Fulvivirga ulvae: one gene and its partner. Each later gene encodes a partner of the first gene's protein in a complex. Links are inferred from orthologs where the notes say so. Each region holds a gene or a part of one and is shown in the gene's direction. Other genes may lie near its edges. The genes, in order: tsaD and tsaE.

What was found.
Region 2: the proteins of tsaD (region 1) and tsaE are in contact, whole or in part, in a crystal structure (PDB 6N9A), measured with the Thermotoga maritima proteins. The link is inferred for Fulvivirga ulvae from one-to-one orthologs. Residues at the interface, in WP_004082750.1 of Thermotoga maritima: Cys10, Asp11, Arg49, His50, Leu82, Gly84, Gly135, Gly136, Glu154, Thr155, Leu156, Asp157, Asp158, Ser159, Glu162, Asp165, Lys166, Arg169, Leu170, Tyr175, Lys213, Thr214, Leu217, Tyr218, Gln221, Arg222, Asn324; in WP_004082108.1 of Thermotoga maritima: Leu37, Gly38, Lys46, Lys57, Val59, Lys60, Ser61, Thr63, Phe64, Thr65, Leu66, Met67, Val69, Pro71, Tyr82, Arg83, Leu84, Asp86, Asp88, Phe89, Asp93, Ile128, Asp130, Glu131, Arg134.

What each region holds. Positions count from the first base shown.
Region 1 is NZ_CP089981.1:4,250,338-4,266,266, forward strand. What follows is about bases 4,344-7,258. They hold tsaD (tRNA (adenosine(37)-N6)-threonylcarbamoyltransferase complex transferase subunit TsaD), read left to right. Parts: upstream 4,344-5,256; coding sequence 5,257-6,261; downstream 6,262-7,258. Other genes in these bases: LVD17_RS18165 (translocation/assembly module TamB domain-containing protein), read right to left, coding at 4,344-5,244; LVD17_RS18175 (thioesterase family protein), read left to right, coding at 6,266-6,664; smpB (SsrA-binding protein SmpB), read left to right, coding at 6,742-7,209; LVD17_RS18185 (C40 family peptidase), read left to right, coding at 7,216-7,258. Also shown: LVD17_RS18160 (DUF2279 domain-containing protein), read right to left, coding at 1-659; more of LVD17_RS18165, read right to left, coding at 646-4,343; more of LVD17_RS18185, read left to right, coding at 7,259-8,007; LVD17_RS18190 (HNH endonuclease), read left to right, coding at 8,057-8,569; LVD17_RS28720 (hypothetical protein), read left to right, coding at 8,900-8,983; LVD17_RS18195 (sensor histidine kinase), read right to left, coding at 9,027-10,376; LVD17_RS18200 (sigma-54-dependent transcriptional regulator), read right to left, coding at 10,366-11,760; LVD17_RS18205 (HlyD family secretion protein), read left to right, coding at 12,073-13,104; LVD17_RS18210 (permuted SH3 domain-containing protein), read left to right, coding at 13,076-13,324; LVD17_RS18215 (ABC transporter ATP-binding protein), read left to right, coding at 13,379-14,068; LVD17_RS18220 (DUF3103 family protein), read right to left, coding at 14,274-15,431; LVD17_RS18225 (peptidase domain-containing ABC transporter), read left to right, coding at 15,740-15,929.
Region 2 is NZ_CP089981.1:460,305-476,317, reverse strand. What follows is about bases 9,369-12,367. They hold tsaE (tRNA (adenosine(37)-N6)-threonylcarbamoyltransferase complex ATPase subunit type 1 TsaE), read left to right. Parts: upstream 9,369-10,644; coding sequence 10,645-11,091; downstream 11,092-12,367. Other genes in these bases: LVD17_RS02005 (alanine dehydrogenase), read left to right, coding at 11,084-12,310; porX (T9SS response regulator signal transducer PorX), read left to right, coding at 9,369-10,655. Outside these bases: LVD17_RS02060 (DUF58 domain-containing protein), read right to left, coding at 1-54; LVD17_RS02055 (DUF4296 domain-containing protein), read left to right, coding at 281-703; LVD17_RS02050 (endonuclease MutS2), read left to right, coding at 703-3,090; LVD17_RS02045 (hypothetical protein), read right to left, coding at 3,170-3,625; LVD17_RS02040 (ABC transporter ATP-binding protein), read right to left, coding at 3,773-4,399; lpxA (acyl-ACP--UDP-N-acetylglucosamine O-acyltransferase), read right to left, coding at 4,417-5,196; LVD17_RS02030 (bifunctional UDP-3-O-[3-hydroxymyristoyl] N-acetylglucosamine deacetylase/3-hydroxyacyl-ACP dehydratase), read right to left, coding at 5,193-6,587; lpxD (UDP-3-O-(3-hydroxymyristoyl)glucosamine N-acyltransferase), read right to left, coding at 6,587-7,645; LVD17_RS02020 (HD domain-containing protein), read right to left, coding at 7,679-8,908; more of porX, read left to right, coding at 9,090-9,368; LVD17_RS02000 (eCIS core domain-containing protein), read left to right, coding at 12,545-14,263; LVD17_RS01995 (eCIS core domain-containing protein), read left to right, coding at 14,621-16,013. UniProt on the Escherichia coli protein: Required for the formation of a threonylcarbamoyl group on adenosine at position 37 (t(6)A37) in tRNAs that read codons beginning with adenine.

The sequences.
Region 1 (15,929 bases):
CCAACTGCGAGGTTCAGCCATTTGGGAAAGTTTCGAAAGGAGTTAAACTTTGATAGATTTAATGACAACCAGTAGGTCTGGCCATTGTAATCTTTGAGGAGCTCTTCCTGAAGGTTTTTACCGAGTGTTTCAGGGCGGTGGTTCGGGAAGTCAGTACGGTGAAATGAGAATTTAGGCTGAATTCGAATATCCTTCCATAATTTCTTTTGCCCGTAAAATAGTATAGTGCCGAAGGTATTTGCGGTCAGGTCAGTATAAGAGGCTCCATAGGCACTTGAGAAACCATCAAAGACTTCTATGGAAGAGAGTACCACTATGCTGGAAAGGGCTCCATAGGTTAAGGACTTGTTTTCAGACAAGCCGGCCCATCTCAGTGCTTCATAGCCTGCGGAGTTGATATGAAAGGCAGCATATGCATGGCCAGCTTTGTCCACCTGTTTCCACTCCCGGGAATCATCAAAAAAGTGAAAGGACTCCCTTTCAAAGTCAGCATACCATAATTGATTGAGAGCTACCAACGAGCCTGCATATGCTATTGTTGAAGTGATTACTAATGGCTTCAACCTCTTTTTTTGTAATGTACTGTCAGTCTGGGCCTGTAATGAGATTATCAATATCAACTGAAGGGAAAGAAGAGCAATAAACCTATTCAATTTCATCCTCATCTTTTATTCCCTCCCGGTTATTCATGGTGTTTGGGTCATCGTCTTTTTCATCCCCGCCCTTTTCTCCATTCTCCTGTTCATCATCTTCCTGAGCTCCCTTTTCTTTTCCTTTCTGAAACAACTCTTTTAATTCATCAAAACTCTGGGTATGGATAATACTAAAGCCGGTTGTTATGGTGTTCTGGTTTTCTTCCGTAGGGTTTATTGGATTGTAATTGGTGCGGTTATACATTTTTGCCCGAAATTTACCGTCAGGTGTCAGCAGGTATTCCAATGTCCAGTCACCCGCTACACTGGAGATGTCCGTTCTGTTCTCCTGGTTGGTAAAACCTCCGTCACGTGTTACACGTAAGCGCCCGTCTAAAAAGGTATATGACAGGCGCAATTGAAAAGTGTTATAGGCCTCTTCATCTAACTGGTCGAAGTCCACATCGAAGTCTATTTCAAGGTTTTCATCTACCTGGGTTACCCAATAGCTCAATTGGTTAGAAAGTAGCTCGCTTACACTACTTGTAATGGAACCACCCGTATTAAAAGATTGAAGCGGGCTAAAACGTCTTAATACAATGAGGCTGAATACCTGTCGTTTTAATTCTTGTTCATCGATACTATTCTTGAATTTTAAAAATTCGAACTCCAGATCCACATCCGGACGATCTGCAACCTTTATGTTACGGGGAAGGTTACTCGTAGTAATATCAAAATTGACAGCGGGAGATAGTAGCGGGCCGTCTATGTCCAAAAATACCTTAACCGGATACTTTCTTTTGATTTCAACCACATCTTCGTAAACCTGGTCAGCCTCCTGCTGTACAAGTAAAGGTAGAAATGAGGCCAGCTGGTTATACGTGGCATTAATATCCAGAATACCCTGATAAGGGTCACCATACCAGGAAATCTTGCTGTTGGGGAGTATTTCAAACTCTTTATTGATGATGTTATAAAGCGTGAAGTTATACCCCCCTTCCTGTATATTGAAGTCTCCAAACATATTAAATTCACCTTTAGTGTCAATTTGGAGTTTGATATCTCCGTTACCCCTTCCCCGGATAATATCTCCGGCTTTTATATCAAAGATTATTTCACAATACGCGTCCGGGGTTATGTCAAGGTCGAAATCCAGTTTTAAACCTCTGAGATCGACCTTGCCGACCTCGCTTATAGTTGTATTTGTAGAGTCTTTAAAATTTACAAAATTGATATACTCCTCACGTTCAATACTCTCAGAGTCTCCGATTGGAATAAAAATCCGTGTTCCTTTTTCTGTTTTGGCCTGAGCAATGATATTCATATTGTTGATAGGGCCGATAAGGTTTATAGTACCCGAAGCTATGCCTGTACCATAAAAAAGGTCATTGTCTTTACTGGTCGTATTTAAGACCATGAAGTTTGATAACTGCCCATTAAGGTCAATAAAAAACTCTCTGAAATTCTGATGGGTAACAGCGCCGGATAGAGAACCTGTACTGTTTTGACTATCAGTCACATTCATTTGTTTGAAACCGATCTTATTATCTTCAAAATAGAAGTCACCACTTAGTTTATAGTTTGTGCCCAGATAATTGATGTGAATGAAACCATCATCTATAGTTCCCTTACCTTCAATTACAGGCTGCCAGGGAGTCCCTGAGATAAACAATTCTCCGGATGCTGTACCTTTAAGCTGAGTAAAATAGCTATCGATGAACGGTTCAAGTATGTTTAGCTCTGTTTTGTCGAGGAATGCTCTCATTTTGAGTTGGTTCTCTTCATTTTTGGCTGGCGCATAATAGCCTTTCAATGTCAGGATCTTGCCCTTTTTCCTGTTTACGGAAAAGCTCATGTCAAATTGTTTTTGGGTATCATTCCAAATATTGGTGCCATAGATGTCCCCAACCAGGAAGTTGTCAATTTTAAACCGGTCTATTGATATCTCACTTTGTACATGCATATCATTGTAATAGTTGCTGATATCGGCATATCCATGCATGGTACCAGACAGGTCTTTCGACAGAATGGTGTTAATGTTTTCCAGTTTCAGACTATCAACATTAAGGGTTAGCTTAGCGTCTTCAGACTCTGAGATCATACCGTTTAAAGCTATACTTTGCTGCTCATTGTACACCCTGAGCTGTTCTACAGTAATTTCAGTACCCTTTATCGTGATCAGGTTTTCATCTTCGATCAGCCACTCTTTATCCAGGATCTGAAGGTCCGATGGCTGCAGGCTGATATGCGTTTCATCAGGAAGGAAATCTATGGAGCCAAACAACCTTGCATAATTGGCGTATTTGACCTGGTCTATATCAAACTCAAAATCAATGTGACGGTTGTTCCAGATTCCTTCAAAAATCAGGTTTTTAGTCTCTATATCAGCTATCCATTGTCTTTCAGAAGCAACATATACCATGGCGAGTACACTCGTACTATCAGCTATTTTGGAAATATTAAGTTGTAGTTCGTCATTATAAAACTTGTCATTCTTATAGACCAATGTGTCTACTCTTGTATCCATTGAGATTATTGAGGTATAACCACCTGTAAAATTACCGGATACAGTACTTAAAGGTGATATGTACAGATCCGGAGCTACCAGGTCAAATATTGGATTCGGATCTTTTACATGGAGAGTGTAGTCGAGAGTATAATCTTTGTAGGTATGGCCCTTTTTTCCTTTATAATATTGAGTGAGTGCATCTTTATCGTTCTTCAAATTGAGTTTATATTCGTAGAAAAGTCGCTTGAGGTCTTCATAAACAATGGTATAGTCAAAAACACCCCTGGCTTCAAAGTTCAGTAGGTTAGTTTCAAGAAGCAGTTGCCGTTCATCCACCTTTTTGAGCGAGGAGATGCTTAGGGTGTCTATGGCCAGCTCCTTATCTTTATAGCGGATAAATGAATTTTTGAGATTAGCTATACCAATGATACTATCAATTTTTAGTCCTCTGGCGTTGACATCAATTTCGCTTCTTATAAAAACCTCATCCTTGGAAAGGTTAAGTGGCTTGAGGAAAAGCGTATCCAGATCGGCTTTAATATTGAACAGGTTAATGTCCTTGCGTAAATCAATGGATCCTGTGGTAGTGAGCTTGAGGTTAGGGTCATTGATGCTGAGGTATCCTTTGAAAAACTCCTTGGCAAATTCGGCATCGGTACTGATGTCTGCATACCTGTAATTGTTTATTTCTATATGATCGATCTGACCTTTCAAAGCAAAATTGGCATCTTCCAGCGTAACCCCTGAACCTTTTATCTCTCCTCTTACAGATACATTGCCAAATATCTTATTATTAGTGTAACCGCCCAGATTAAAGTTATCCATATGCAAAGTGCCACTGTATGTGGAGCGGGTTACATCTTCTTCAAGTTTGAGGTTTATGTCGGAGCTTATCAGGCCATAGTCGGTGTAAAAATTACCTTTTGCTACAAAGTCATTAGGGAAGCCAAGAAACTTAGCGTTGAAACTAATCCTTTCAAAAGGATCAAGGTGTTTGTAGGTTTTGCTTTTTAAGTAGTATTTAAGATCTTCGATACGCACATAGGAGTTGGTCAGGTCGAAGTTGATGAATGTCTCCTGGAAATCGGGTAATCCAGACATTCGTATCCGTCCTTTTAGCGCAGTGCCTTCACCAAACCTGAGGTATGCGTTGTCCAGTGTGAATGAACTGACCTTGCCTTTAAAATCTCCTGATAACCAGTAGTATTCATTGAATTGTTTAAAAGGAGGTGCAAAAAGAGCCAGATCATGACTGTGCAGTGTAGTCTGATCAAAATTGGCCTCCACATTAACTTTAGTATTAAATTCATTGAGATCCAGGGTACTGCTATACCTGAATATTACGGTGTCTTTAATCACACTATTGCCGACTTTGAGGTTTAGCCCTTCAAACTTCATGGCACTTTGACTGACACTGAACGACGTGGTGAGATGATTAATATCGAGCCCGGTAACTCTGTCGATGGTTGACAGGGATGAAACTTCCAGGTTTAGTGTATCTGCTACCGAGTTCAGGTTGACAAACTCTCCATTGATGCTATCTAAAGTAAAATGATAATAGTCAAAACCATTTTTAATAGAGTCACGGTCCTGATCATAGTAAGTGAAGGTGGCATTTTTAAGCGTGAGGTGATCAAGAGAAAGATACTGGCGTTTGTTGGTCTGTTTTCTTATGCGCGCCTTAAGCCTTCTGATCAGCTCATTGATATTTAAAGTTTTTACTGTATCATCAATGGTGATCTTGGTCAGGTAAACATGTGCGTCATTAATGACTATGTCATCGATATTGTGATCTTCTTTATTGAGTACGGCTTTTATATTAAAGTCAATTTCTATCTCTCCGGTATAGATGAGCCTGTTACCTTCAGGGTCAATCACTCTAAGTCCTTCAACATCAACAAGATCAAACCAATTGATCGCCACATGTTCAACGGTAATATTGTAACCGGTTATGCCGGAGTAGTGTTTGGACAGGTAATTGACTATTTTGGTCTGGACGTATGGTACCTGTATTGCACCCGCGACAAGGGCCAATAAAAAGAAAACAGAGAGTATGAACCAAAGTATTGCCTTAACAATACGTTTTTTAATAACTTGCGCCAAAATTTAAAAACAATGAAGCCTACCATACTTGCCATAGAATCATCTTGCGATGAAACATCCGCTGCAATTATTAAAAATGGCAAAGTAGTCAATAATATAATTGCAACGCAATCAGTACACAAAAAATATGGAGGAGTAGTTCCCGAATTAGCTTCCAGAGCTCATCAACAAAATATTGTACCTGTTATAAAGGAGGCCATGGACCATGCCGGCATAACCAAACATGACCTGAATGCGGTGGCATTCACCCGTGGCCCCGGGTTGTTAGGGGCCTTGCTTGTAGGCACTTCGTTTGCCAAATCGATGGCCATGGGACTGAATATACCTCTAATTGAGGTCAACCATATGCAGGCCCATATATTGGCACATTTTATTGATGATCCTAAGCCAAGGTTCCCGTTTCTCTGTCTGACAGTTAGTGGTGGGCATACACAAATAGTTTTAGTGAGGGATTTTCTTGAAATGGAGGTGATTGGTGAGACGCAGGATGATGCCGTAGGAGAGGCATTTGATAAATGTGCCAAGCTCATGGATTTTCCTTATCCCGGAGGGCCGCTTATTGATAAATATGCTAAAGAGGGTGACCCGTTGGCCTATGAATTTCCCGAAACGGAGATGCAAGGACTTAATTTTTCTTTTAGTGGCATTAAAACCGCATTTCTTTATTTTTTAAGAGATAATAAAGCGAAAGACCCGGAATTTGTTAATAAAAACGTCAATAATATCTGTGCGAGCCTTCAGCACAGCCTGGTAAAGATGCTGATGCAGAAGTTAAAAAGAGCAAGCAATGAATCAGGAATTAAGGAAATAGCAATTGCCGGAGGTGTATCGGCCAACAGTGGTTTAAGAACTGAGCTTACAAACCTGGCCAGCGAAAAAGGTTGGAATGTATATATACCCGATTTTCAGTACTGTACTGATAATGCGGGGATGATTGCTATGGCGGCGCACTATAAATACCTCACGGGGCATTTCAGCTCGCTGGACGTTAGCCCGGAAGCGCGTATGAAAATCTGAAATTATGAAAGCGATTTTTAAACCCGGGGATAAAAAAAAGTACACGGTCAGGATAACAAAACAGGATGTTGCTGCTTTTCATAATGAAGTAGTGCACGAGGTATGTTCAACTTTTGCCCTGGCCCGGGAGATAGAATGGTCTACCCGCCTTTTTGTGCTGGAGATGAAAGAGGAAATGGAGGAGGGGATTGGTACCAGGCTGGAAATAAACCATAAAGGTCCTGCGTTTGTTGGAGAAACATTAAGCATAGAAGCTACTGTTGAGCGCATTGAGAAAAATGAGTTGCTCTGTTCATACATTGCACGTGTGGGTGACAGACTGGTTGCCGAAGGAGTGACCGGTCAAAAAGTACTGCCTAAAAAGAAGATTAAAGAAATATTTGAGAAGGCAGCAGATGTATAATATGTGATTTAAAAAATCTCATAAATCACGACTTCTATAATTTTAAAATAATAAACATTCTCTACCTTTGAACCACTATGGCGAAAGAAAAGTCAAGATTTTCAAATAATATTAATATAAAGAATCGAAAAGCTCGACATGAATATGAGTTTGTGGACACGTATGTGGCCGGAGTTGCCCTCAAGGGTACTGAGATAAAATCAATAAGAGAAGGTAAGGTAAACCTGATGGATGGCTATTGCTATTTCAACCGGGGAGAGCTTTACGTTAAAGGAATTCATATTTCTCCTTACGCTCAGGGATCGTTTTATAATCATGAGACTACCCGTGAAAGAAAGCTGCTGTTGCATAAAAGAGAGCTTACGAAGTTGGAAAGTCAGATTAATGAAAAGGGATTGACCATTATACCATCACGTCTTTTTATTAATGATCGTGGACTGGCTAAGCTGGAAATAGCGGTTGCCAAGGGTAAGAAGCTTCATGACAAAAGAGACAGCATCAAGGAAAAAGATGTTAAACGCGAACTTGAACGTATTAAGTACTAATCTGCTATGGAAATAGATGAGAAAGGTATTTGCCGCCTGAGTGTAATTCCGGTGAGGGCGCATGCCAGTGATAAATCAGAACAGGTTACACAGCTATTGTTTGGCGACCATTATACGATTAACCAGGTTTCGGAAGACAGGAAATGGTTGAGAATAGAAATGTATTTTGATAAATACATAGGCTGGATAGATGTAAAACAACATTATGCCATTTCTGAAGCATATTTCAACCAAATCAATGGTGCGGATTACAAGATATGCACTGACCTGACTTCAAGCATACTTTATAATAAGCATCATATCAGTATAGTGATTGGCAGTATTCTGCCTATATCCACCAACGAACTCTTTAAAATGGAAGAGCAGCTGGCTTTTAACGGCGATAGCAAAAGTCTGAGCCAGAAACGGGAATATGAATATCTTAAACAGATAGCCAAGAAGTATCTCAATGCTCCGTATGCCTGGGGAGGTCGCTCTCCGTTTGGAATAGACTGCTCAGGCCTGGTGCAGAATGTTTTCCGTATATGCGGCTATGCTTTGCCTCGTGATGCATCTCAGCAGGTACGTAGCGGAGTGGCTGTAGCTTCTACGGATGAAAGTATGCCCGGGGACCTTGCGTTTTTTTCAGGAGAAAATGGAAATATCACACACGTGGGTATTGTGCTGGAAGATGGTCAGATTATCCATGCCTCGGGCAGAGTCAGGATCGACAACCTGGACACAAGAGGCATAGTGGATGCGCAGTCAGGACAGGTGACGCATATCTTCTCAACGCTCAGAAGGGTCATTAAAGAATAATTTTATAGGCGGTTTTGTTTTAAAACCAGATTGGGTTTATCTTAATAGGATGAACCGCAAGGTATTGGTATTGAATCAGGACAACAGCCCCATATCGGTTTGCACGGTTCAGCGTGCTTTTTTACTGACCTATCTCAGAAAAACTGAGCTGGTAGAGGCTGCTAATGGATACAAAATAAACTCTGTATCCCAGAGCTTTCCTATGCCTTCGGTGATCAGGCTCACCAAATATGTTAATGTCCCTTATAAAGGAGTGGCGCTTACGAGGCAAAATGTATTCAAGCGCGATAACTTCTCCTGCCAGTATTGCGGTACCGACCGGGAGCTCACACTGGATCATGTTACACCCAGGTCTAAAGGGGGAAGATCAGCCTGGAATAACCTCGTAACTGCTTGTAAAAGATGTAATGCACGTAAAGGAGATAATACACCAGATGAAGCAGGGATTAAATTACGCATAAAGCCCTTCCGGCCTACCTATGTGATGTTTCTCAGGGACTTTTCGGGCTTCCATTGTGACGAGTGGAAGCCTTATCTGAACGGGAAGAGGAGTTTTGTTTGAAAGGGTTCCTGAAAAAGGTATCATTTATTACTAGCCATTAACCCGATTACTTACCGGGTCTTATACTTCAAATAAGTGTGGATTAAAATACGAAAAAAGATACTCTACAGGCTTGCTAGTTAAACTCGGCCGTTGCTGCGAAATCTCAAATTATTTACTCTATATCGCAAGGCAATTTTTATTTGTTGCAAAAGAGATTGGCAAGTATTTGGGAAACGGTTTTGGCAAGGCAGTTAAAGGAACCGGAAAAGATTTGACCCTGGTGAAAAAGGAAATTAACAGTACTACCTCTGTTTGTGTGAGTATGTCCTGACTAATAAAGGTCTGGGTTTGGTTCCGATCCTGCAAAGCCTTTACAATTGGGGTAAAGCTTATGCAGATGGCAGGAAAATATTCATTGGTTCAGATACTTAATTATCGGGAAGTGTAGCTTTTCAGTTGGGTACCGGCCCAATCCTCAAAAAGATAATGTAAAAGTAGTAAACTTTTCAGGATCTGATTCCACAGTAAGTGTGCCATTGTGTAGCTGCATGATCTGTCTGGAGAGGCTTAGGCCAATTCCTGATCCTCTTTTCTTTGTAGAATAGAAGGGAATGAATATCTGATCAAGGGCTTCCATAATTATTCCCTGTCCGTTGTCAGTAACGGTGATTTTAGTGCCACCTTCCATATTAGTGTGTGTGTTAAGTTCAATACACGGGTTTTCTGTTTCCTCAACGGCTTCAATAGCATTTTTCAATAAATTGATCAGTACCTGCTCGATCAGCTCTTCGTCTATATTGAGTTCTAATTCTGGATGACTCATTTCGCAGGAGAAGTCTATTTTGGCGCGTCGCAGCTCCACCTTCATGAGTTGAGAAACGTGCTCCAGGAGGTGAGCTATCTTGACAGGCCTTATTTTGGGAAGCGGTATAGATGTGTAATCCCTGTATGCATCAATAAACCGGATAAGCCCCTGGCTTCTGCTTTCAATAGTTCCCAAGCCATCTTGCAAGTCTTCCACTGCCTCCTCGTTTAGCTCATACTTTCCGTTGACCTCATCCAGATCTTCAATGAGTATGTCTTTCATAGTTGAAGTCAGTGAGGCAATGGGAGTGATAGAATTCATAATTTCATGGCGAAGTACCTTAGTCAGGTTTTGCCAGGCTTCTAACTCTTTCTTTTGGAGTTCTGGCTGAATGTTCTGCAAAGCAACAAGCTTGAGTTTCTTGGCTCTCAGGATAAGCTCTGTGGCATGTATTGCCAATTGGATGTCACCCTCAATCCTGAAGAGTGTACTTTTGCCTGGTGGCAGATCAAACAGTGCTTTGTAGAGCCTTGACTGCTTTTCTATCAGCTCGTCTATATTACGAAGCCTGTCGACTTTCAGGAATTTTTTTGCGGTGGCATTCATGAGGCCAACATTACCTTCATCATCAAAAGACATCAGGCCTGTACTCACATGCTCAACGATGGTATTAAGGTACTGCAGATGCTCTTCTTTTTCCGCACGGGCCTTTCTAAATGCCTCGAGTACTTCATTAAAAGCAAGGTTAAGGTCTTTGAAGCTTTGCCCTAATTTATTATCAGCAGAGAAGCCTGATACAAAATCGGAATATTTAACTGACTCGAGAAACCTGGTAAGCTTCCTGTTGGTCCTGGATATGAAACGGTACAGCTCAAATAGCTCAATAAGGATCACGATGACCAGCAGGCCCGTGGTAATTATCATTTTTTCATATTGAGCAGAGTACGCAAACAACGACATGGTGATACCGATAAGGACCACCCTGAACGCTACACGAAGCCGGAAATCTTTAAAGCCCATATTTCTCTAGTCTGCGATACAATGATGAGCGCGTAAGCCCAAGCTCTGACGCTGCCTGTGTAATATTACCATTGTATTTCTTAAGCACCTTGCGGATCAGTATTTTTTCTACATCTTCTAGCTTAAATTGGTCCAGCATGACGTTGTCACCTTCCGCAGTAGCGTGGGGTTGGGCATTCAGGTTGAAGTCTTCGGGCTGAAGCACCAGTGAGTTGCTCATAATTACGGCCCGTTCTATGGCATGCTGGATCTCCCTGATATTGCCCGGCCAGCTATGTTTTTGCATTCTGCTAATGGCTGCATCACTGATCTTACTCACTGGTTTGTTGTATTTTTTGCTGTAATGCTCAAGGAAGTGATTGGCTAGTAAAGGTATATCCTCCAGTCTGTCTCTGAGTGGTGGAAGTTCGATCTCAATGGTATTGATCCTGTAAAGCAAATCCTGTCTGAACTTATTCTCCTTGACCATGTCGTATAACGGCATGTTGGTGGCACATACCAGGCGAATATCAATATTGGTTTCTTTGTTGGACCCTACGCGGCTCACCTTCCTGTTTTGGAGTACTGTGAGTAACTTGGCCTGCAGGGGCATGGATAAGTTGCCAATTTCATCAAGAAAGAGCGTTCCCCCGTTTGCAACCTCGAAGCGGCCGGACCTGTCTTCCTTGGCATCTGTAAATGCACCTTTTTTATGACCAAACAGTTCGCTTTCAAAGAGTGTTTCACTTACGGACCCAAGGTCTACATTGACAAATACCTGATCCTTTCTGCCAGAATTTTTATGAATTGCCCTGGCTACCAACTCTTTCCCCGTGCCATTCTCACCCAGGATCAGCACATTGGCATCTGTGGCAGCTACCCTGTCTATGGTTTCAAATACTTTGTGTATTGCAGCGCTTTGGCCTATAATATCATGGTACTTATTGTTGATCTGCCGGTTGATTTCTTTTTGCCTTGTTTTGAGATCTTCTACCTCGAGCCGCGTTTCTCTTAATCTCATGGCAGAGAACAGTGTGGCAAGCAGCTTTTCATTTTCCCATGGCTTGAGCACAAAATCAGTGGCTCCGGCTTTAATAGCTTTAACAGCCATTTGCACATCGCCATAGGCAGTGATGAGTACCACCACCGCCGAAGGATCAGTTTCCAGTATTTTTTCCAGCCAGTAATAGCCCTCCTTACCACTGCTCACATCTTTCGTGAAGTTCATGTCGAGCAGGATTACGTCATAGTTTTCGTTATTGAGCAGAGTAGGTATCGCTTCCGGGTTCTTTTCCAGATCTACTTGCTGAAAATGTCTTTTTAGAAAAATTTTGGCTGCTTTTAAAAGATCTTCATTGTCGTCTACTATCAGTATTTTTCCTGTTTTGCTGTTCTTTTCTACCATGTGTATTTATTTATGAGCTTAACCGTCTCAGTATCAGACAAAGTTGATACCGTTTATGGTGCTGAAAAGTATAATTCGTTGTAATCAGTGTAATCCGTTTTATTTGGAGGGTTTATGTTAAATAAAAAAAATCAACCTTCCTAAACAGTGATGTTAAAAAATGTTCGGTGGCGGACGGTCACGTTCATGAATGAACGTTGGCGGACTGCTAAAAACAAGCTGAGGCCCTTTTACACTCCTGATATTGATTTGGCACACTTGTTGGCAAAAGCTATTTCGAATTGAAGAAACCGATGTTAACTGATACTCCGAATGGATAGAAAAATTAAAAAGAAGACCTGGACTTTTAAGCGCATTGCAACCATACTTGGTGCAGTAGCCGTGGTAGGATTTATGGCATACCTGCTATTTTTTGCCGATAGAAGGTCCCGCCTGAATGTGGAAAAGGAAAAATTAACCATTGCTAATGTTAAGCGAGGTGTCTTTCTTGAGTTTATACCGCAGACAGGTACTGTAGAGCCAAGTGTCACTTTTTACCTGGATGCCATTGAAGGTGGAACCATCAAGAAGGTCCATGCCGAAAGCGGTGCCATGCTGAATAAAGGTGATTTAATTGTTGAACTTTCGAACCTCAACAGGGAGTTAAGTGTGTTAACACAGGAGGCGAGTCTGAATGAAAGTATAAACAGACTCAGACAGACAAGGCTGCAACTGGAGCAAAATGACCTTCAGCAACAGCAAACGCTGGCTTTAATCGATAATCAAATTGAGAAACTTGAGCCGCAGTACAAGAGGCAAAAGATGCTGTTTGAAAAAAAGCTTATCTCCAAGCAAGAGTTTGAGCAGACTCAGGCAGACTATGAATATAACCTCAAAAGAAGGGAAATCACCTATGCCAGCTACAGAAATGACTCGATTTCCAGGATTAGACAGCTTGGTCAGCTCAATACTTCCGAAAGAAGAATGACACAGAGCCTTGAAGGCGTAGGCCAGATATTGGACAACCTGATTATCAAATCACCTATCGAAGGTCAGTTATCTACACAGCCATTATTTGAAGGTCAGGCTGTTAATCCGGGCCAAAGACTAGGTCAGGTGGATAAAGTGGGAAGCTACAAAGTAAGAGTACCTATAGACGAGCTCTATCTGCCTAGAATCTCAACAGGACTTAGCGCAACTACAACCTTTGCCGGCAAGGATTATCGCTTGAAAATAACGTATATTTATCCTACGATTACCAATGGCAGGTTTGAAGTAGACATGGAGTTTGACGGTGAAGCGCCTGAGGGGATAAAAAAGGGGACAATCCCTGAGATTGAGAATCGAACTCGGTCAGTCTTCTGAAGAATTGCTGCTACCTGTAGGTGGTTTCTATAAGGATACGGGAGGTAACTGGGTATTTGTGGTCAGTGAAGATGGCACTAAAGCAGAGAAGCGAAATATCCGGTTGGGAAGGAAAAACACCGAACACTTCGAAGTACTGGAAGGCCTGGAGCCCGGCGATCGCGTGATTACCTCCAGCTACGACAATTTCGGAGACAACGAAGTACTTGTATTGCAATAAAAATAAAAGGTCAAAACCGACCTGTGTCGGTAAATCATTAAAAACACTAATACCATGATAAAAATCAAAAATCTACAAAAGGTTTATACTACAGATGAGGTAGAAACAACCGCTCTGAATAGTATAAACATTGAAATCAAAGAAGGAGAGTTCGTAGCCATTATGGGCCCTTCCGGATGTGGAAAGTCTACGCTGCTAAACATCCTGGGACTGTTGGACAATCCTTCTGATGGTGAATACTACTTCGGAGAGCACGAGGTGTCGCACTACTCTGAGCGTCAGCGTGCGCAACTTCGCAAAGGCTCAATTGGTTTCGTGTTCCAAAGCTTCAACCTTATTGATGAGTTGACTGTATTTGAAAACGTGGAGCTCCCTTTACTGTACCTGAAAGTTCCTTCAGCAGAAAGAAAACAAAGAGTAGAAGAAGTGTTGGAACGAATGAATATCATGCACAGAAGAAACCACTTTCCTCAGCAACTCTCAGGAGGGCAGCAACAGAGGGTGGCAATAGCCCGTGCTATTGTAGCCAAGCCGAAAGTAATCCTTGCTGATGAGCCTACAGGTAACCTTGACTCTGCCAATGGAGAGGAAGTAATGAAGCTTTTGGCCGAATTGAATGAAGAAGGAACAACTATCATCATGGTAACTCACTCTCCTTATGATGCCAATTACGCCCACAGGATCATTAACCTGTTTGACGGTAAGGTGGTAACGGAGAATATCAAGGAGCAATTCCATATTTAAGTTCTTAACACCAAGGTCAAAACTCAAAATAAAAACACCCCCGAATGAAATCCGGGGGTGTTTTTTATTTAACTAAAAACTCAGTTTAATGCGAAGTAGGGGATCAGGTAGAAAATCAGTGGAACAACTGGTTCTGCAAATAAACTCGCAATGTGAAACTTATTACTACAAACCAGTAAGCCTTCCCGGAAATTCTGCCTGGCCCTTAATTGGCAGGTATAAAATAAGGACTCATATTAACTTTTGCATTTCCTCTTGCACCATAATAATTAGTGTAACTTCTGTTCTTTTCAATGGTGTAGAAAGAGTCAACATAGTCGTCGTCATTGGTCCAGAAGCTGGCAGGCAGAGCATCAACTATGGCGGCACCTATGACTCCCAAAGCAGTAATCCAGGTGTGGCCACTCAACGTTCCTGCTAATGCAGTAAGCTCTTTAACAAGCATGGACACCATATCCTGGTAGTTGTGGTTATCATCTTTTTCAAAAAGCTGAATGTTAGCGGCCTGATATGCGTAATCATCCCAGAAAAGCATCACCTGGTTAGGGTAGTAATCCTTATCCTCCTTGTCCAGATAATACATAGGTATCACGGCCACTTCTGCCTGATTGCTGCTGTTTCTTATTCCTGAAGTTACTGCATATACTTCGGCAGAACCACTTATCCAGGGTTCTTCATCATCATTAAGCCTGATTTTGTCCAGCTTTGTTGTTTCCAGTCCGGCTGCGGCAGCTCTTCCTTTAGTATTAGAAGAGATCATCTTCTTCTGGAAACCCGCCTGCTGCAATTGTTTGTTGATGTAGCTCACCTCAACTTTAAAGGCCTCAAAACCATGATTGTCCACTACAATTACAGGAACATCCGGCTCTGCGTTAGGATCGAGATAAACTACTTTTTTGTCAAGCGTATAGGCCTTTACTTTTGTCCAGTCATCCTCTTTGCCTGCAGGAGGGTAAGCCACCAGTACATCTTGCCTGTTTACGGAATTCGTGCCAGCAGGCTTGTAAAGCCATACTTCGGGGATCTCCACTACCTCAGGGGCTTCATTGGTTTTTAACTGGTCATCATAAAACTGGGCTGAGGCCTTTAGGTTTGAGAAGGTTGAACCCTCTTTTGAATCTGCATCGATCCTTGTGAGTACTTCTGCCAATTTAATACCCACGGTTTGCTGTTCGAGTATGGCAGTAAAATTGTCAAAAGATTCACCTTCGCTTAACAGGTCAGCAATGTTTTGCGCCACGGCGTCGAGTGATGGGTTCTGGTCCTGGTTTACAGGATCTGGCGTTACCTCATTTTCCTCACACGCCGTGAATACAATCAAGTAAAGTCCAATAGATAACACTGATAAAATTTTTTTCATCATAATTTTAGGTTAGGTTAAAAATGTTTAAGGGTAAGCGGCGAAGAAAGGTTAATTTGTTATGCATTCATAACAAAAAACACCTGGAATCTTACCTGTGTAATGGAAATTAACAGGTGAGCTGATTGGGCTCCACAAATATGGGCTATATACCAAGGCGTTTGTTGAAGAATACTACCCCTGAAAACAGGGATATTTCTTTCTAACCAAAGCTGTTATACCAGAAAACAACGTATTATCATTTCTAACTCCTATAAAATCTTGGCATACTAAAACCAATTTAGTAAGTTCACGACTCTTTTAATCAACCTATGCTAAAGAAATTCCCACATTATCGACAGCTTGATGCCATGGACTGTGGTCCTACCTGCTTAAGGATAATTGCCAAGCATTATGGCAAAAGTTATTCTTTACAGACACTACGGGATAAAAGCTACATCACCAGGGAGGGGGTTTCTCTTTTGGGCATTAGTGATGCGGCTGAATCTATTGGCTTCCGCA
Region 2 (16,013 bases), 3.8 Mb from region 1 along the record:
AGCCTTTCTGATTTGTATTTCGTATTTTCGTAGCTTTTTTAAGAGATCCTTCATTGGCTCAATTTTGGCTATAAAATTATAACAAAGTTGATGAATATTCCTTTCATGAAAAAATGATTTCCTTGACAGGAATATTTACCTTATTAATGGATGATCGAATACTTCAAAAGTATAACCCCGATAATAATATGCACGTAAAACCTGCATTGTAATATTAAAATTTTAAAAACAGAAGCTTTTTGTATTGAATAATACATGATGCCCTTATAAAATGGCTCCAATGAAAACGAAAATATTGATAATATGTTATGTCCTGCTAGTGGTAGCATGTTCAAAAGAAGATAAGGTACCAAAAGACCTCTTGCCCAAAGAGAAAATGATACCTCTGCTGATCGATATCTACATCGGAGAAAGCAGGGTGAATAATCTGAGGTTAAGCAGAGACTCTTCCATGGCAATATTTAAAGTGTATGAAGGCGAACTTTTTAACCAGCATCAGGTAACCGACTCAGCTTATCACCGTAGTATGACTTACTATTATAATCACCCCAGGCAACTGGAAGAGATTTACAGCATTTTGCTGGACAGCCTCAACCTACGCGAGCAGCGATTGAAGGAGCAGAGAGAAAAAGAAGAGGTCCGTGATGAGAGAGGCGGGAAAGAGAAAGAAGAGAAAAAAGATACGAAGGAAGAAGGAAAATAATGCTTTACCCAAAAGATATAGAGGCCAAGCTAGGCTTTGATAAAATAAGACTGTTATTAAAGGAAAAATGCCTCTCCAACCTGGGGGCAGGTATTGTTGACAAGATAGCCCTGGGCAATAACCCGGACCACATCAGAAAGCTGCTCTTGCAAACAGAGGAGTTTATGAAGATACTGGTGGCGAGCGAACCATTTCCCTCAAATTATTTTCTTGATGTTTCATCGGCCCTTGAGAGATCTAAAACCGAAGGAATGTTTCTTTTGGAAGAGGAGTTTCTGAACATCAACAGGTCGTTGCAGACGATCCTGTCTTGCGACCGGTTTTTGCGTAAGCGTTCGCAGGAGTTTCCACAGCTACATATGCTCACCGGTATGGTGCAGTTTGATGAAAGTATATGCAAAAAAATCAGTGAAAAGATTGATGAAAATGGCTATGTGAAGGATTCGGCAAGTGAGAAGCTGGCTGAAGTGAGACAACAACTGAAGTCTAAGCATGCCCAGGTCAGGAGGACACTCAATAGTATTTATAAAAATGCTGTTAAAGACGGCTATGTGCCGGAAGGAGCTTCCATGACTATCAGGGATGGGAGAATGGTAATACCTATTATTGCTGAATATAAAAGAAGGATAAAAGGTTTTGTGCACGACGAGTCATCGACAGGACAAACAGTTTTTTTGGAACCTGCGGAGGTGTTGGAGGGGAACAATGAAATAAGAGAACTTGAAAGTGCCGAAAAGCGGGAAGTTATTCGAATTCTGACTGCGCTTACCGACCTTTTGCGGGAGAACCTTGAAGATATCAGAAAGGCATATCAATTCTTATCTTTGATCGACTTCATTAGGGCAAAGGCACGCTTAGCTATTGAGATGCAGGCCCTGATGCCGGAGGTTAACAATGACAGGAACATGAAATGGAGAAAGGCGCGGCACCCGTTATTGTTCCTTGCCTATGAAAAAACAGGTCGAAAAGTAGTGCCTTTGGATATCGGTTTGGAAGACGGGCAAAGGGTGATCATCATTTCAGGGCCAAATGCAGGAGGTAAATCTGTTTGTCTTAAAACAGTTGGATTAATCCAGTATATGTTACAAAGTGGCTTACTGGTGCCGTTAGGTGAAGGGTCAGTGGCAGGAATATTTGAAAACATTTTTATAGACATAGGGGATGAGCAGTCCATTGAAAATGACCTGAGTACTTATAGCTCCCACCTGACCAATATGAGGTTCTTTTTGAAGCATACGGATAGAAAGACACTTTGCCTCATAGATGAATTTGGTACAGGTACTGACCCCCATTTTGGAGGAGCTATAGCCGAAGCTATACTTGACAAACTTGTAGAGGAACAAAGTAATGGTGTTATTACTACACACTATAGCAATATAAAGCACTATGCAGGTCAGAAGGAAGGCGTAGCGAATGGTGCTATGAAGTTTGATATGCAAAACCTGGAGCCATTATATGAACTTGAAATTGGTAAACCCGGTAGCTCCTTTTCATTGGAGATTGCTAAGAAAATAGGTTTACCGCCCCAGATCATTGAATATGCCAGAGGTGTGGCCGGAAGCAAATCCATGAATGTGGACGACCTTATCCTTAAGCTGGAGCGACAAGAACAGGAAATTATTCGTAGGGAAAGGGAAGCACGGGAGACAGAGCAGTTTGTTAAGAATCTCAAAAACAAGTATGACCAGCTTTATAATCAGTTAGAAAATCGGAAAAAGGAAATTATTGATTCTGCAAAGAAAGAGGCCGCTCAAATATTATCAAGTACCAACAAGGAGATAGAGAAAACAATAAGGCATATCCGTGAAAATAAAGCGGAGAAAAAAGAAACTAAAAGGGTAAGAGAAAGATTAGGTCAGTTGAAGGAACGGGTGAGTCCGGAGGAAATTATTGAAGAGCACATGAAGCTTAAGGTAATTCCCGGAAAGGTAGAAGTAGGAGACCATGTGAGAATTACTGATAAGGATGTAGTGGGTGAAGTACTTGATATCAGGGGTAAAGATGCAGAGGTGTTGGTGGGCGACCTGAAGACTATGGTTAAGATCAAACGGCTGGAGAAAATTTCGAAGGGTATGGCAAAGCAGGCTAAGAAAAATCCGGCAAGGAGCTCATCAGGAATGAACCTGAACCAGAAGCTTGCTGAGTTCAGCTCTACGTTAGATGTAAGAGGGAAACGGGCTGAAGAGGTTTTGGGGCTTGTTGACAAGTTTATTGATGATGCCCTACTTTTCAATATGCCGGAGATCAGGATACTACATGGTAAGGGCAATGGTGTGTTACGTGACCTGATCAGGAACTACTTGAAGGATTCGGGATTAGTGGCCTCAATTAATGATGAACATGTGGAAAGAGGTGGGGCAGGTATTAGCGTAATTGAGTTAAAATAGTATCCGGAGTATGGATCAATCATAAAAAAGCGACCTTTGAATTTCAAAGGTCGCTTTTTTATGATTATAAAGTTCTTTCTTACTGTTTTGAGAAAGTAAATGTCCAGCTTCCGTTTACACTGTTAGTTCTTGTGTTGTCAAAACCATTACCGCTATAAGTAAATGATACGGTTAGTGTTGATCCGTCAGCAGCTATAGAGTATGTAGCAGCTATATTAGCATCTGAAGGGTTAATAACTATACTGCTTTTTACATTAGTACCAAAAACAAAATCTGAGGCTTCAGGCATTGGGAGCAGATCAGGTCCACCTGCTGTTGAGTAGGTTAATTCCTTATTGATGGTAAGGGTAAAACCGTCATAGTCTTGCCTGTCTTGAACACCGTCATTAACAGTAGTGGCAACCCAAGTTCCCGCTAATGCTTCTAATTGTTGCTCCTCTTCCGAAAGTCCTGGATCATCATCTTTTTTACAACCTATTGTTGTTAATACCACTAGCAGAATAACTGCACTAAATAAGTAGGTTAGATTTTTCATTAATACTAAGTTTACAATACTAAAATTATGAGTTTGAAAGATAAAAATTTTTTATTTTGTTATTCAAACATCCGGCTAAAATAATGAATATTTTGATAATATTATTCCAATTTTGGATAAATATATACAGGTAAAGAATGGTAACCCCTAATACTTATATTTCAGCATATCAATGTATTGCATACAAAATTCCTCGTATTCATATTCTTGATTTGATGCAATAAGAATAGTGGCATTAGTCTTCCTTAATTGTCTCATCCTTTCCTGGTACCAGTCAGTACCCTGCCTATCCAGGTTCGAAGTCGGTTCATCAAGCAATACAAGGTCACTTTCGGTGTAAAAGGAAAGTGCAAGTTTTAGCCTCTGCTTCATACCGGATGAAAAATTTTTGATGTATTTATTTCTTGCGCCCAATAAAAGGCAGCTTTCCATGATCTTGTCAATGGTAAAGCCCTCTCTCATCTTTCTGAATTTGAAGTGAAAATCAAGATGTTCTTTAAGGGTAAACTCCTCAATAAGCTCCATGTAAGGTGTTGCAATAGAAATATGCTGAAATACCTCTTCCTGAGCTATCAGTCCGCCTTGGCCCTTATATATTATATTACCTGCGGAAGGCAGGTGATATCCTGATATAATTTGTAATAATGTGGACTTTCCACTGCCGTTTGAACCTGTCAGCGCGTAGCTTTCCCCGGTTTTCAGTTCGTAGCTAAGTCCCTTGAATATCCACTCTTTATTATATCTCTTTGCCAGATTTTGAAGGGATACATCCATACGGGACCTGATTAGCTTTAATAAGAATAACCTTTCATTACGCCGCGATCGGAGCTTCTTATAAAGTTAATGATTTCGTCACGTTCTTTTGAAGGTGCAAGCTCCAGTTCTACCAGATCAAGAGCCTTGGAGTTATTTAAACCTTTAAGGAAAACGTATCTGTATATCTCCTGAATTTCATTTATTTTTTCGGAAGAAAAACCTCTGCGTCTCAGGCCAATTGAATTGATACCGCAGTACGTAAGTGGTTCTCTTGCCGCTTTGGTGTATGGAGGTACATCTTTTCTTACTAATGATCCACCAGAAAGCATGGTGTGAGCGCCCACTTTAACAAACTGATGGATGGCGCTTGAGCCCCCTATAATAGCGTAGTCATTCACAGTGACATGCCCTGCAATTTGTACCGCATTGGCAATAATGCAGTTGTTGCCAATGATGCAGTCATGGGCCACGTGAACGTAAGCCATGAGCAGGCAATTACTGCCTATTTCAGTTTTGTCTCTGTCATCGGTACCCCGGCTGATTGTTACATATTCCCGGATGACCGTATTGTCGCCAATGAAAGTTTCTGTTTCCTCACCCTTGTATTTGAGATCCTGCGGTACAGCTGAGATTGAGGCTCCGGGAAAAATCTTAACATTCTTTCCAATTCGGGCACCTTCAAATATGGTCACATTCGGCCCAATCCATGTCCCCTCATCTATAGTTACATTCTTATGGATGGTAGAAAATGGTTCAATAACTACATTTCTGGCAATTTTAGCCTGAGGATGAATATATGCTAATGGTTGGTTCATGAGTCTTTCCTTACTATGCTGGCGGTCATCGTTCCTTCACATACCAGCGTGTTTCCTACAAATGCCCTTCCGGTCATTTTTGCTATTCCCCTTTTAATCGGTGCCAGCAGATCACACTTTATTACCAGCGTGTCTCCGGGGAGCACCATTTTTCTAAATCTGAAGTTCTCTATTCCCAGGAAGTAAGTCCAGTAATTTTCAGGGTCGGGAACTGTGTTAAGAACCAGGATACCGCCTATCTGAGCCATAGCTTCTACCTGTAAAACTCCAGGCATGACAGGGTTGCCAGGGAAGTGTCCCATGAAAAAGTGCTCGTTCAAGGTTACATTTTTAACTCCGGATACGCTTTCCTCATCTAAATGTATGATTTTATCTATGAGTAGAAAAGGGTATCTGTGGGGCAGTATGTTTGATATCTGATTGATATCTAATACAGGAGGTAAACTCGGGTTATACTTTGGAGCATTTTGTTTGGCAGAAGTCTCCATTGCCCGTTTTAATTTTTTTGCAAATGCCACATTGGCCGCATGACCTGGGCGTGCAGCAAGTATCTGGGCTTTTATAGGCTTACCCGCAAGAGCAAGATCGCCCATCACATCAAGTAACTTGTGTCTTGCAGGCTCGTTGCGGTACCTTAATTCAACATTGTTGAGTATACCCTCTTTTTTAACTTCTACTTTTGGTTTGTTAAAAAGAGAAGCGAGGCTTTCGAGTTCCTCTTCCTTTACCACACGATCAACAACAACTATGGCGTTATTCAAATCACCACCTTTTATCAGGTTGTGTTTATGTAGCATTTCCAGTTCATGCAGGAAGCAGAAAGTCCTGCAGGAGGCTATTTCTTTTTCAAACTGACTGATATCGGTTAGCGAAGCATGTTGGCTTCCCAGTACGGGGGAGTTATAATCAATCATAACTGTTACCCTGTAGTCATCAAGTGGAAGAGCCGCTATTTCGACATCTCTTGCAGGTTCTCTGTAAAATATGCTGTCCTGAACCTCATAAAAATCCCGAAGGGCATTTTGCTCTTCTGTGCCTGCTTCATTAAGAATATCAACAAACTGTTTTGAACTACCATCCATAATAGGAGGTTCGGGGCCATCAAGCTGGATAAGTACGTTATCAATTTGAAGGCCTACCAAAGCGGCTAAGGTATGTTCAACTGTGCTTATCCGTGCACCACTTTGCTCTATAGTAGTTCCCCTTGAGAGATCTACCACATTATCAACGTCTGCGTCTACCACCGGCTGACCTTCGAGGTCAATCCTCTGAAACTTTATACCATGTCCCGGTTTAGCCGGAAGAAAGGTCATATTTGTTTCCACGCCGGTATGCAAACCCACTCCGGAAAGTGTCACGGATTTTTTTATAGTGTGTTGTTTGATATTCATTACTGCTTTTCCTGAAATGTCGGCAAATTTAGTACTTTTTCTTCAAGTTGCTTCAATTTGGCATTTAAATCGGGGAGATTTTTAAATGCAGCATACGAGCGGTAGAAATCTTTCACATCAAAGGCGGGGCTGCCCATGAGTTTGGCATTCTCTTCCTTAATTGATTTTCCCAGGCCTGCCTTGGCGCCAATAGAGGTTTTATTAGCCAGTACAATATGACCGGCGATCCCAACCTGTCCGGCGATAACACAATTTTCACCAATGATGGTAGAGCCGCTTACGCCGGATTGTGCTGCAATCACCGTGTTCTTGCCAATTTCAACATTATGGGCGATCTGAATAAGATTATCCAGTTTGACCCCACTGTGGATTCTCGTGGAGTCTCCATGGAAAGTAGCACAATCTATAACCGTATTAGCCCCGATATCTACATTGTCGCCTACTATTACATTGCCCATTTGAGGGATGGTTTTGTATGTACCATCGTCCTGGGGGGCAAAGCCGAAGCCATCACTTCCTATTACCACACCCGAGTGCAATACACAGTTGTTGCCAATGATTGTATTGGCATAAAGTTTTACTCCTGAATTTACTATAGTATTATCCCCGACAGTTACATTGTCCCCGATGTAAGCATGTGGGTATATTTTCACATTATTGCCGATTTTTACATTGTTGCCAATGTATGAAAAGGCACCGCGATAAACATCTTCGCCAATTTGACTGTCTTTGCCTATATAACAGGGCTCTTCGATACCTGATTTTTGAAAGCTGATAAATTTGTGGTACTCTTCAAGAAGTACTGTAAATGATGAGTACGGGTCGTCAACAAGAATTAAAGTAGTATCGACCGGTTTCCTGGGGTCAAAATCTTTATCTACTATTACAGCACTCGCACGGGTGCTATAGAGGTGGTTCTCGTATTTAAGGTTAGAGAGAAATGATATCTGGCCTTTTTTTGCTTCCTGAATCTTGGCCAGCATATTAATCTTCAATTCTCCATCACCTTTTACTTCACCACCTAAAAGTGATGCTATTTGATTAACGGTAAATTCCATTAAAACTGCGCAGAATGGGTTCAATTTATATTTTCACAAAGATACATTTTTGGGGCAGCATAGATAGTATTTTTTAACAATTTTGCTGATAGCCTTGATATTAGGTAAATCCACGGCTTCCGCAATGTCTATTACTTTCCCTTTTTTTGTTAAGATATTGATAGACTGTCCTTCGGCTATGTATGCTTTATTTGTTACTTCACCATAAGCAAAAAAGTAACGCGCATCTGCCCGCACAATGTTATAACTCTCGGCAATTTTATTTCGCAGGATTTTGAGCTCGTTTTTGCTTAGGGGGTCATTGCTAAGTTTTATCTTATATAGCTGACGGTTAAGTAGCTGGGTGCTTAAAGAGCTTAGGATCTTGTCGCTATGGTGCTGCCATACTTTTATAGCGCCCCATATGTCATAGTCATCAAGCATGCCATAGGTGGCGATGAGCGTGTCGTTTTGCTGAAAATCCTCCAGAGTCTTTTGGTCTGTCAGAAATACTTTTAGCGCCTCACTGGCGAAGATCTCGTGGCCGCCAAGGGAGAGGTCCTTGGCTCTTATAATCAGGTTGACAAGCATTTTTTCTGCACTTACAGAAGCCTTATGGAGATAAACCTGCCAATACATAAGGCGCCTTGCGTTGAGGAAGTTCTCGATGCTGTATAATCCCTTTTCCTCAATCACGATCTGGTCATCCACAACGTTAAGCATGCTGATGATCCTGTCCAGTCCTATAGCGCCTTCAGAAACGCCGGTAAAAAAGCTGTCACGCTTTAAGTAATCAAGCCGGTCCATGTCCAGCTGGCTGGATACCAGTTGATGCAGGAACCGTTTTTTATAGGTATTTTGAAATATTTTTAAACTCAACTCAAGTTTGTTATTAAATTTGGAATTGAGATACTTCATTAGTAAATAGGACAGGCTTTCATGCCTTATTCCCTGAAGAAGGCTAAACTCAAGAGCATGGGAAAAAGGACCATGGCCAATATCGTGAAGTAAAATGGCTATCTGAGCAGCCTCATATTCATCATCGGAGATGTCTATACCTTTACTTCGCAGATTATCCAGTGCGCGTGTCATAAGGTGCATGGCGCCTATGGCATGGTGAAAGCGCGTGTGTAGGGCACCCGGATAAATCAGGTCAGTAAGGCCCAACTGTTTGATCCGCCTTAGTCTTTGAAAAACCGGATGCTCGATGATATCGAAAATCAGGTCGCTTTTTATATTGATGAAGCCATATACGGGATCGTTGAAAATTTTTCTTTTGTTCAATCTATTCTGCGATTATTCCGTTACGAGTTAAAAGAAATTATTGCTTTTCGGCACCTGCTTCCAGGCCGGGGTCAAAAATAGGCAATAGGAAATTATAGATTCATTAAAATAAAGAAAAACAAGAGGAGTTGTTAACAAGTTAAGTTAATGTTCAAGAACTAATTATCAGGAGAAAACAAGTATGCAGAGATACAACATTTTATGGGCAGATGACGAAATAGACCTTCTTAAGCCGCATATTCTTTTTTTAGAAAACAAAGGGTATGACATTACCCCTGTAAATAGTGGAGCGGATGCTCTGGAGCTATGTGAGGAAAAGCACTTTGATGTGGTTTTTCTTGATGAGAATATGCCTGGAATGTCAGGATTAGAAACACTGACCCAGATTAAATCTTTGCGCCCCAACTTACCCGTGGTGATGATCACTAAAAGTGAAGAGGAACTGATCATGGAGGAAGCCATCGGAGCCAAAATAGCCGATTACCTGATCAAGCCGCTTAACCCGAGCCAGATATTGCTGTCGGTGAAAAAGATCCTTGAAAATAAGAGGCTGATTACCGAAAAAACAAACCTGTCCTACCAGCAGGAATTCCGCAACATCAGCATGGCTTTTAACGAAGACCTCAGCCACAGAGAGTGGGCAGAGATATACAAGAAGCTAACATATTGGGAACTAGAGATTGATGATACGGAGAATAAAAGTATGGCCGAGGTGCTTAATATGCAAAAGGATGAGGCCAATAATCAATTTGCAAGATTTGTGAATGAAAACTATGAAGATTGGCTGAACGATGCCAACGCTGAAAAACCTTTGCTTTCCCATCAGTTGATGAAAAAGAAAGTTTTTCCGCATTTAGGGCAGGGTAAGCCGGTTTTCTTTTTGGTGGTTGACAATCTCAGGTATGATCAGTGGAAAGTTATTGAACCCGCTGTACAGGAGCTCTTTACTATAGAGGAAGAAGATACTTATTATTCGATACTTCCAACTACTACAGCATACTCCCGCAATGCTATCTTTTCGGGTATGTTACCCCTGGAAATGTCACAAAAGCATAAGGACCTATGGGTTGGTGAAGATGAGGAAGAAGGGAAAAACAATCATGAGGACCAATTCCTTGAAAAGCAGATCAGAAGAAATAACCTCAATATTAAATTCAGTTACACCAAAATCAAACAGATCACTGAAGGCAAACAGCTTGTAGACAATGTACGCAATCTGATGAATAATGATCTGAACGTGATCGTTTACAATTTTGTAGACATGCTGTCGCATGCACGCACTGATATGGTAATGATCCGCGAGCTGGCCCCTGATGAGTCTGCCTACAGATCCATTACCAGGTCATGGATAGAACATTCACCTCTAATAGAAGCGCTGAGGTTAATAGCCGAAGCCGGAGGTAAGCTCATCATTACCACTGACCATGGTACAATTCGCGTAAAGCGTCCTTTTAAAATAGTAGGTGACAGAAATACTAACACTAATCTCAGGTATAAACAGGGTAAAAACCTGGGGTATGACAATGCCGATAAAATAATGGAAGCCTTTAAGCCCGAGCGTCTTCATTTGCCAAAGATTAATGTTTCTTCAACCTATGTATTTGCTACAGAGGATCAATTTTTTGCCTATCCCAATAACTATAACTATTATGTAAATTATTACAAGGATACTTTTCAGCATGGTGGAGTGTCAATGGAGGAAATGATTATTCCAATAATTTCATTAAATTCGAAATATGGTAGATAGTACTTTGCCACGACTTCAGTTGAAATGTGATGGTTTGGAACAGTTGAGCGAAGTGGCCAGGCGCATTATTTCTTTTGGAGAAGGCTATAGTGTATGGCTCTTTGAAGGACAGATGGGAGCGGGGAAAACCACCCTGATAAAAGCAATTTGTGAAGCTTTTAAAGTTGAAGATAATGTTAATAGTCCTACGTTCTCCATTGTAAACGAATATCAGAATGAAAAAGGAGAAGTGTTTTATCATTTTGATTTCTATAGAATAAAGGATGAAGAAGAAGCAATGGACATTGGTGCCGAAGAGTATTTCTACTCAGGCGATCAGTGTTTTGTGGAGTGGCCTTCCAAGGTTGAAGGTTTACTTCCTGATAGAATATTGAAAATTGAAATTACTATTATAGATCCCGTAAAGCGATTAATAGATTTGGCCAGGTATGACTAAGAAAGAAAAATCAGGCTTCGCGCAGTTAGCACAAGAGTCCAGCCTATACCCACAGGAAAAATTAATGCCGGTAAAAAGAAGTAAATATTCTTTTTTTATTGGTCTTCCCAATGAAATATCACTCCAGGAAAAGCGAATTACCCTTACGCCTGATTCAGTAGCGTTATTGGTAAATAACGGACATGAGGTTTGGGTGGAGACCAAGGCTGGAGAAGGTTCGAAATTTTCTGATAAAGAATATAGCGAGGCGGGTGCAAAGATTGTTTACTCGGCAGAAGAGGTATACAAAGCCAATATTATTTTAAAGATAGAACCCCCTACGCTGGAGGAAATAGATATGATGAAGCCCAGGCAGGGTTTGATCTCGGCCGTTCAAATGGGGAGCCAGACGCCTGATTATTTCAAAGCATTGAATAAAAAGAATATCACGGCCCTTGCCTTTGAATTTATAGAGGATAAGGTCGGAGGCTTTCCTATTATAAGGGCAATGAGTGAAATAGCAGGGAATACCGTGATGTCTATTGCCGCAGAGTATTTAAGCAGCTCAAATGGCGGAAAAGGTGTAATCGTAGGAGGGATTACCGGTGTGCCGCCTACAAAGGTGGTGATCATAGGGGCAGGTACCGTGGCGGAGTATGCGGCACGCGCAGCAATAGGTCTGGGAGCCGAAGTACAGGTTTTTGATAACCATATTTATAAGCTCAGAAGAATAAAACATACCCTGGGCCAACAGATATACACTTCCACGATTGATACAGTTACACTTGCGGAATGCTTGAAAAATGCTGATATAGTAATTGGTGCACTGAGGGTGGAAAAAGGTCGTGCGCGTTATGTGGTAACCGAAGAAATGGTCGCAGATATGAAAGCAGACTCAGTTATTATCGACCTTTCCATAGATCAGGGAGGGTGTGTAGAAACTTCAGAACTAACCAATCTTAAGCAACCAATTTTCAGAAAGTATGACGTTATCCATTATTGCGTGGCCAATATTGCCTCGAGGGTTGCATATACTGCTACCACGGCACTGAGCAATATATTTACACCTACAATTTTAAGGGCAGCAGAAGAGGGTGGTATCGAGGAGATGATCTTTGCTCATAAGTGGTTTATGAATGGCGTTTATACCTATAAAGGAAGCCTTACCAACGAGCCTATTGCCAGAAAGTTCGGCTTGAAACACAAGGATTTGAGTTTGTTGATGGCGGCCAGGTTTTAAGAAGAATAAAAATTAATTCATCTATAATGGGAAGTATTTTGAAAATAATTTGCTTCGATAGTGTGATTAAAACTGAATGTGCAATCCCTTTTTTACCTGATTAATAAAGTGTTAGTCTGAATTTAGTCTAGTTGTCGTTATTTAATAAGAATTTGGCGGTTAGAAAAAGGCAACCAAACCTGACGGTCTGATCGTTGAGGGCATATGTAATATTTGTCCAAAACCAACTATAAGATGAATGATCAACTAACGGGCTCAAAAGGTGGGAATTCATCAGTAAACAGGTTGAACCAAAATAGCAGTAGTCTTGATTTCAAATTTGGAAGTAATCTTGATGTGAAAAACCAGTTTACTGATAACGTAAATCCGGTCACCCATTTGGCCACCCGGCAGAACTCCTCCCAAAATCAATCTTCAAAAACAACAAACAATACCGGACTTCCTGATACTTTGAAATCAGGAGTTGAGGGTTTGTCCGGGCATTCAATGGATGACGTAAAGGTGCATTACAACTCCAGTAAGCCTGCTCAGCTTCAGGCCTTAGCTTATGCTCAGGGTACGGACATCCATGTAGGACCGGGACAGGAGCAGCATCTTCCCCATGAAGCATGGCATGTGGTACAGCAGAAGCAAGGGAGGGTGCGGGCCAATAAACAGCTCAAAGGAAAGGGTGTCGGTATTAACGATGACAGCAATCTGGAAAGGGAGGCGGATGTTATGGGAGCTAAAGCGTTACAATCAGAAGGCAAAGGATCAGCAACGCAGCTAAAATCTGCCAATCCTACGAATAATGTGGTACAGGGAAAGTTTGGTTTTGAATTGGAGCTGACCATAGCAGTAGAAGCCAAACAAGGCAGTAAGTATCAAGATCCGAAATTAGCTAATGGTAATATACACTTGGGAGAAACTGAAAATATGGCATTGCATGTAGACCATCAGGAAAGTAAGGCGGTAATAGGTGATGGGGTAGTGGATAATAGCATGTATGATACAGGTGGAGCCCCAATTATTGAGGTCGTTACAAAACCGCTGGACGAATTCGGAGATAACATTGATAGTGAAATTGGTACCCTGGCGACTGATCTGAATAACTTACAAAGCGGGTTGATGGCGGCCAGGGGGCAGAGAAAGCCACTTAAGGATATAATGCCGCAGGCTAAAGATAAATTGGTAGTTGGAGGGAAAAAAAAGGGAAGGCAAAATACCAACTCTTACACCCATGCTACGTACGGTGTTAAGCTTTCTCAGGTGCCACAAGTTTTTACTAATCATGCTGAGGAAATGCTGCGACAAAGAGGTGATAATTCGCAAGCGGCGGAACGTGCGGGCAATTTGACCAAGGCTGTTGCGGCGGCAACAGAAGTGTCTGACTGGATATTTAATGAGTATAAAGATAAGACTTCCGGATTATTTAGGTGGAAGAAGCTAAATATCTGGGATATACACACTCAGGAAGATATGGATAATATTAAAGGTGTTCTAACCCTGCTGGCAAATTATATGATTACTTACACTCGGGTTAAAGGTAAACTAATGAAAAACCACGTTGGGGTATTCTTTTACAAGTCTAACCTCTCGAAACTGATTAGTGGACTTTCTGAGAAACAAAGGAACCTTTTGAATAAAAAAAATGATGGTATTGCGAAAAAGCTTATAGAAAAATGTGTGGAACAGCGCAAAGATACGCTAGATAGCAACGTAGACTGGAAGGGATGGGTTAAAGAGGTAATTAAAGGGAAAAATGACAGGATATTGAATAAAGCCAAAAATGGATACAGCCCCGAACTGGGACCTGATGACCTGGGGCCGGGAAGTAATAAAGAGAAAGGCGTAGTCATGGAAAACCGATACATTGCTGAACTATTACAAGGATACGGCAAAAAAATACCCCCTAACAATTGGCGTGACATGATCATGTCGGTGAAGGATTATCTGAAAAATTATAATGGGTAATTCGTAGGTTAACGACTAGTATAAAATGAAATAACATAAAATATATATAACCAGCTGGTACTCCGATTGATATGCCATTACTTCTGAATGATCAAGATTTTTGTGATGTAATTTGTTTGGTAATTTCTTATCTTAAGATTGACTTCATCGGTTTCTAGTAGGCTTTAATTGATCCGTATTTGACAGTAAGGCGGCATATAGTGGTTATTTCAGGATCTAATATTTTCGGTTTTGGTAAGTGACTAAGACGATTAATTAGAAGGGGCGGAATTGGAGCTGAAAACTAAGGTTACGGTTTTCGGTGGGTAAAGACAAGCAAACCAGATGATTTTAGTCATTGTCCAAAACAGCTATGATATGAATGATCAACTAACAGGTTCAAAAGATGGTAAGTCTTCTGTAAATAGGTTGAACCAAAACAGCAGCAGTCTTGACTCCAGATTCGGAGGCCGCTTTAATACACAAAGTAAGTTTGTTGATAACGTAAACCCAGTTTCTCAGTTTGCCGCTCAGCAGACTTTTTCTCATAATCAGTCAAGTGAGAATAATGGTGCTATCAACCAACCCTCCAAAGCCGAGAACGAAACGGGGCTACCAGACAATCTGAAGTCAGGCATTGAGGGACTCTCAGGATATTCATTGGATGATGTAAAAGTGCATTATAATTCTTCCAAGCCAGCACAAATGCAGGCTCATGCATATGCGCAAGGTACAGATATCCATGTTGGGCCTGGGCAAGAGCAACACCTTCCCCATGAGGCCTGGCATGTGGTGCAGCAAAAGCAGGGGAGAGTGAAGCCCACCATGCAGATGAAAAGCGGCTTAATAATCAATAATGATGAAGGTTTGGAAAAAGAAGCTGACGAGATGGGGGATAGAAGTCTGCAATTAAAGTCTGCAAATGCTTCGCCACCTTCAGATGTAACATCCGGAATTTTTGCTAGCATTAGTCATGGCGTTGCGCAGATGAAATGGGTAGATAGTGGCGATCCTGTGTTGACATGGGACCAGCTTATTGATGGGGTGCAGTGGTTTTACATTAAAGAATCCGGAAAAATGTACTATAAAATAGTAAAGCCTGACGCAATTAAACTGGGCAACATTGATGATTATGAGGCCCTTGAGAATCAGGAAAGAGATTATCAATTCTGGAAAGAAAACAGTGTGGTAAGTTTTGATATCACTGAACATCTTGATTCCAGTGTAATTACTCCAGAAGAGGTAGAGGAGTATGAACAGAAGGAGACCACGGGTATGGAAGCTCTGGATAAGGGTGAATATTTAGGTGCGGCCAAGGAGTTGGAAAATGAATGGGGGCAAAAAGATACAAACCAGCGAGCGATGAAGATTATGGAAGCGGTCAACGCTGCATTGACTCAGGTAGGTGTGCCTCCAATTACATATACCTTGAAGAGAAAAGATGAAGACTCCTATGGGCAGTTTAGTGAAAAGGAGTGGAGTATGGAGCTTAATGAGCTTATGTTTGAAAAAGAAGCCATAGATAGAGATACCATGGCTCAGATTGCTGATACTGTATTTCACGAAGCACGTCATGGAGAGCAATTCTTTCGTATAGCCCGCATGTTGGCGGCATTCGGGCTTAACAAACAAGAGATACTAGCGAAGATGGTGATGAACGGGGAGCATGTGAATCAAAACATTGTGCAAATAGCACTAACTAAGCCCATGGCACTTCCAAAGGATGGTTTAACAACCGAGCTTTTAGAGACTATGCATTGGTACGAAAGTT